Regions from separate parts of the Paenibacillus sp. BGI2013 genome, predicted to be linked through region 1. Evidence: predicted binding sites of a transcription regulator. Region 1 holds the regulator's gene; the other holds the start of a gene.
What was found. The regulator CtsR, encoded in region 1, represses protease genes until heat stress. The targets are predictions, from matches to a motif close to ATGGTCAATAAAGGTCAAACA.
Positions count from the first base shown of each region.

Region 1 (3,219 bases):
GTTCTCAATGACTTCCTGTTCGGTCTGTCCCAATGTAATCTGGTTCGAGATCTGGAACAGGTTACCCATCGCCTCGCTACCTTCACCGTATATTCCTCTTACCGTCAATCCCACTTGGGAAACTGCGGTTAGAATACGGCCTATCTGTTGTGTCATCACCAGGGCAGGCAAGTGCATCATAACCGATGCTCTAACACCTGTACCTACATTAGTAGGACAGCTGGTTAAGTATCCTCTGCGATCATCAAAAGCATAATCCACGTGCGCTTCAAAAGCATCATCTATTGCGGAAGCTTTCTCCCAGGCTTCTTTCACCTGGAACCCCGGATAGAGGCACTGGATACGAAGATGATCCTCTTCGTTAATCATAATACTGACTGACTCATCCTCACTGAGAATAACCGCACCATTCCTGGATTCATTCGCAAGACTTGGACTGATGAGATGTTTCTCCACCAGCACCCGTTTGTCGAGTTCGTCAATATCGATCAGATCCAACGTATGAAAATCCCCAAAGGCATGAACGTCATCGTATTGAAGTACTTCGCTCAGCTTATTCAGCACCTCTTCCGATTGCTCATTGGAAGCCAGCATCGGAAACGGAACATGCTGAAGGTTGCGTGCAATCCGGACACGGCTGCTAATGACAATTTCGGAATCAGCCGCATCACTGCGCATCCAGTCGCTGAGCGCCTTCTCTGTAAAGCGCAGATTAGGCATTACGCATCCCTCCTACTCATGACAAACTTTACTCCTGAGCTATTCCTTTTTCAAGTCCTCTGATCTGGTCACGGATCTGGGCCGCCTCTTCAAATTCCTCTTGCGCGATGCTCTCTTGGAGCTCACGCTTCAGATCAGCGATTTGCCGTTTCACCTTGATGCGACCACCAGCTCGTGCAGGCACTTTGCCTACATGGGACGTATTACCATGAACCCGCTTGAACAAAGGATCCAGACGACTGTCAAAATATTTATAACATGAACTGCAGCCGAACCGGCCTATCTTACTAAATTGTGCGTACGTCATACCACACTCTTCACATTGAAGAGCTTTTGCAGGTGGTGTTCCTGCCGATCCACTTTTGCCGGCTGGATCAAAATCAAGCAATCCGGACAACAAGTTGTGAATGGAAAACCCACCTGCTGTTCCAGGGATCATTTCCCCTTTTTCACGGGCACATGACTCACAAATATGGAATTCCGTCTTCTCTCCATTTACGATCTTCGTAAAATGAAGTGTCGCCGGACGTTTATTGCATTCTTGGCACAGCATATTGATGTACCTCCTTTGACCCCGATAGTTTTCATTTACCGAGCAAAGATATTAACATCGCCTTCAACATTCTGGCACGAATTTGATCCCGGTAAGGAAGTTTGACCAATATAACCTCTCTAGATACAGCAGCTCGCATCAACCCGGCTTCCCGTTTGTTCAAGAAGCGCGCTTCTTCCAGTTGATAGATCAGACCTTCGGCAGCTGTCTGCCCGATCTCTTCACCAATACTATGGTGCAAATGATTATGCAGAGCTGATTGGGCCGGTAATTCAATGCGCTGTATGCGAACATAACCACCACCGCCGCGTTTACTCTCTACCAGGTATCCCTTCTCGAGTGTAAAACGTGTGCTGATGACATAATTGATCTGGGAAGGTACACATGAGAATTGATCTGCCAGATCATTACGCTGAATTTCAACCATTCCTTCGGGACTTTCATGCAAAATACTCTTCAGATATCGTTCGATAATATCAGAGATATTACGCATCCAATCATCCTCCACTGTCTGAAACGTTAAGTCAATAAGGACCCACACGCCCCCACAGAGTACACCTTCTCTACCCATTTAACCAATCAGGGAAACAGCGAATCTTGCTTCCACAGGTGTTAACAGGAGAGCGAAGGAAGCACGAAGGTCCTTTAATATTCCCTTGATCCTCCGATGAAATGAATCCCGTATATTGGCGATCATGCATCAGATTGTAGAAAGAAAGCTACTTAAGTATTAAACCTTTAGTTGACTTTGACTTTCTTTGACTTTATAACCATTATAACATATTTTGTGGTTTTGCCAAGTGGGGTCACTATTCATTTTTTACGATTTTACACGAAATATTCCCCAGACACAAAAAAACCTCCCCAAAATTGCTGGAGAAGTCCATTTGTCTTTCAATCACGCCGTATTTCTATATAAGCTAATCAAGTTAAATGGAGCAGTGGGAATAGTCATCAGAAGAAATCGAGCAAATAGGTTTCCCGTTCAGGAATCGCTTGTTCCAAAGCCTTGATTGCTGTGTTCGGTCCGTGAATTCTTCCGATTCGTGCCATTTCCGTTGGTCTGCGATATCCCATGAGCACCGCGGTAAGGGATTGAATATCCACCTTAATGATCTGATCATCAGTAATTGGCTCCGATGTTTTCCATATGGACGCTGTTCCGTTCATTGCTACGTTTAATTGCCATACCCCTTCATTCCATGGAGCGTGGGCATCTTCTACCTGAAGTACAATCTGAACCGGTGAGTCCTGGCTTGCAAATGGATACTGGGATATAAACTGCTCTACACTAACGATACGCGCCATAAAATAAGGTACAATCTCCTGCTGAATCCGTGGGTTATCCAATTGGAAGGCAAGCGTATCACTGGCAGGCGCCTGCAACGTAACTTCCTGGATCATGGAATCATGGTTAGCAATAAAGGTCCACAGCCCTTGCCTAGCCTCTTCATTCAGATAGATGATCTCTTTAATGGTAAATTTATTTTCCTTAACCTCATATAAAAGATAACCTTGTGCTGCATCAGCTTCATCGTAATATACAGCCTTCTGGCTGGTCCCATTAACAAGAACTGAATTCTCCCACCTTGCATCATCCCGAACCAGAGTTCCGTTATAACGCTCAGCATAAGCACTGTATACTTCCTTTAATATGCTGAGGCCCGGATCCCCACGCCGAATTGTTCCAGGTGTCGCTTTTTTCTGAGGCAAATGAGCTGTAGGTACTTTATAACGTTTAAATTCAACATACGTCTCCCATCCATACTTCCGATAGAAACCAAAAGAGAATGGATGCAAGAATGATATGCTCTGTTTGTTACGATTCATTTCTTCCAACGCATGCTTCAGCAGACCCGCTACCCAGCCTTTGCGTCTATACTCTGGCCAGGTGGCAACACCCGCAATACCGCCCATCTCGAACGATCTGCCATGAATATAGGTTT
Region 1 covers NZ_PJFA01000022.1:742-3,960, reverse strand. Annotated here, with positions in the region: gene mcsB (protein-arginine kinase McsB) at 1-720, opposite strand, end outside; gene mcsA (protein-arginine kinase activator protein McsA) at 749-1,273, opposite strand; gene CXK86_RS29945 (CtsR family transcriptional regulator) at 1,305-1,766, opposite strand; gene CXK86_RS29940 (GNAT family N-acetyltransferase) at 2,228-3,219, opposite strand, start outside.

Region 2 (3,219 bases), on a different contig from region 1:
GCAGGAGTTTGTATTGCGCCCCTACCCGTTTTGCCATTGTGGATGCGATCGTATTAGCCTGAATTTCAAGGCTTTCTCCAAGTCCACCGCGTGCCGGTACGAACCAGACACCTTTGAGCGATGTTGGCGGATTTAGTTGTTCTGCGACTTCGGCCGTTGTTGAACCGCCAGTAACGGCGACAACGTCGTTGTCACTCATGATATTGCCGAGAGCCTTCGCTCCGGCTCTGCCCAGTTCCCTTTTGGCAAATGGAGAAACGTCCGAATCGCCAGGAACCACAACTACCTTTTGCAGACCGTAGGCTTGCTTGATGCGCTCTTCCAGCTCGGATAATCCGAACAGCTCTTTGGCTACGGGCTCTAACTGCTGCAGCAAATCATACCCTGCCTCGCTGATCTTCATTCCTGCACTGTCAATTTCAATAAGTCCCTGAGCCTTTAACAGATCGGTCTCAGCCCTCAGAACCCGCTCGGTCATCTGCATGGAATTAGCTAACGTTCTCCGTCCGATCACATCCGATAACATGATCTGTTGCAGAATCGTATACCTCTTTTTCAAGATATCCATGAGATCAGGCAGAAGCTGCTTTTGTACTTCTAAAATCGTTCGCATGCTTTCCACTCCCGCAAGTTCTCGTTCTAAGCTCTCTTTCGTGGCCCTAAAACGTCCCGGGTTAACTTTTTAAGTCCCACGTCTATTCTACCTAAAACTGACGCGACATGCAAGTGTTTCAACGTGTTATTTCGACACGCATTCAGCGTTTGTACGCGCCTATTTTCACAATCTTAGACTTCCATGATCTAGGACTAGCTCACGCATACCATATATAGAAGAAACAAATGAATTCAATCTACATATCGCTCAGAATCACATTTCATACGGCATGTCCAAAACCTCTAATAGCATTTACTTAAATGTACTCTTTATCCACTCTTCTTCATCATGATCATTTTTAGGTTAATCCAAACCAATACCACAACGAACTGCTTGCAATTAAATATTTCATGAGCTATAATCATTATTGCTGTCACATAATGTGCGCCCGTGGTCCAATGGATATGACGTAGGCCTCCGAAGCCTGAGATCCAAGTTCGATTCTTGGCGGGCGCGCCATTTTTATTTAACAGCTCATAACCCATTTAACCAATGAAACCGGAAAGGTTTCTTTTTTTTGCAAGTTAGTTTGACTTTCTTTGACTTTTTGTTTGGAATTGTTTATTATGTGGGTAATACGGTAACAGTTTAAGTATAAACACCAATAACATTTACATTCCAAGGAGGTTTTTCACGTGAGTTTTATTCCAATGGTCGTTGAACAGAGCAACCGGGGTGAGCGCGCCTACGACATCTACTCCAGATTGCTGAAGGATCGTATTATTTTCCTTGGTAGCGATGTTAATGACGTAGTGGCTAATGCCATTATGGCACAGATGTTGTTCCTGGCTGCGGAAGATCCGGAGAAAGACATTCACTTATACATCAACAGCCCAGGCGGATCGATTACAGCCGGTATGGCGATTTACGATACAATGCAATTCATCAAACCGGATGTATCTACCATCTGTGTAGGTATGGCGGCTTCCATGGGTGCATTCTTGTTGAATGCCGGTGCAAAAGGTAAACGTTTTGCATTACCAAACAGTGAAATTATGATTCACCAACCACTTGGTGGTGCACAAGGTCAGGCTTCTGACATCGAAATCCGTGCTCGTCGCATTTTGAAAATGCGTGATACGTTGAACCGCATCATCTCTGAGCGTTCAGGTCAACCGCTGGAGCGGATTGAGAAAGATACAGATCGTGACTACTTCATGAGTGCTGCTGAAGCCGCCGATTACGGTATCATTGATAAAGTTATCGAAAACGTAGGATCACAAGGCATCTAAGTGTGACGTAGACCACGGTCTACGCGTTAACATAATCAACACCTAACGTAATCAGCAACATATAATTGTGTTGTCTATACGAGAAGAAGCCCTCATCATAATTATGATGGGGGCTTCTTTTTTCATTTTATAAGGAAGAAAACTTAAGAGTGCATAATAATGATTTCTTTATTTGGTTCCAGATACATTACTGAAAGGTTCTGTACCTTTAGGGAGAAGCTCTTTATACGTAAATGGCATTTCAGGGAATCCCTCTGCGTACGCCGTATATTCATACAACTGGAAGAACACAACTACACCCGTTGGTGTCACATAGAAATCTTGATCTTTATTCAACCCTTTATAACCGTCGAGGTATCCACCGCGGGCTTTCAGTTGCTCACCCACTTTTTTACTCAACGTCTCGCGCATCGTTTTGTTATTTTGCAGCACATCATCTAACGTAAGCTCCTTGCCTGTGTCCAGTGCAAAGGTGTGTCCCGTACGGTATGTCATGCCATGAGCGCCAGCATAATCCTCATATCGTTGTGTAATGAGTCCCAGCACGCCTTTTTCGTTGTACGTCACTACATAGGAGCTCTCAAATGCATATGGACGGTTGGCTGTTGCACCGCCGAATTCAGATGTCTGTTTCTTGAAGTCAGCTACATAAGCATCCACTTCGTCTTTCAGCACTTTGTTGATCGCCGCTTCAGCTTCTTTGCTGGCAAGTCCACTCACTTGCGGATATTGAACATCTACTTCAGCATTTTTTACAGTAACATTAACTGTTGCCGCTTTAATTTTAACGTTATTTTGTTTCACCTTGCTGAGTGTCAACGTTTTGGTTTTGCCATCCCAATTCCCCTGTACACCCAGATAATCTCTCATTGCCGAGAATGGGATATATAATCGACCCTGAATCAATTTTGCTTCCACTTGAGGATAATAGTTGTTAATTCGAACACTCGGCTCGCCATCCAATAGGCTGATCGTCATTGTGTTATTGGCTGCTGTCAAAGCGTACTCTTTGGTTTTCGCATCATATTTCAGCGTTCCACCTGCCACATCTTTAACTGCCGTAAGAGATACCCAAGTTGAACCACCTTGAAGAAGTCCTTTTTGAGTCAGTGTTTTTCCACCCGACTTCAGGGTCACCTCAGCTGTGGTTGTCACTTTCGAGGATACCGATGCCGCCTGAACCGAACTGTCCTGCCACACCGAACCGCTACCTACAATAATTCCTGCTGCGAGCAATGCACTTGTCCATTTTTTCCATGATGTCATATATAAAACTCCTCTCCGAATTCACAATTAGGGATCATTGCGTATGTAATCCTGACCTGATCGCAT
Region 2 covers NZ_PJFA01000014.1:37,167-40,385, reverse strand. Annotated here, with positions in the region: gene CXK86_RS26030 (sugar-binding transcriptional regulator) at 1-613, opposite strand, end outside; tRNA gene CXK86_RS26025 (tRNA-Arg) at 1,040-1,114, shown strand; gene clpP (ATP-dependent Clp endopeptidase proteolytic subunit ClpP) at 1,291-1,887, shown strand; gene CXK86_RS26015 (stalk domain-containing protein) at 2,056-3,153, opposite strand.
Region 2: the regulator CtsR is predicted to act here: its motif matches at 1,182-1,202, upstream of clpP (ATP-dependent Clp endopeptidase proteolytic subunit ClpP).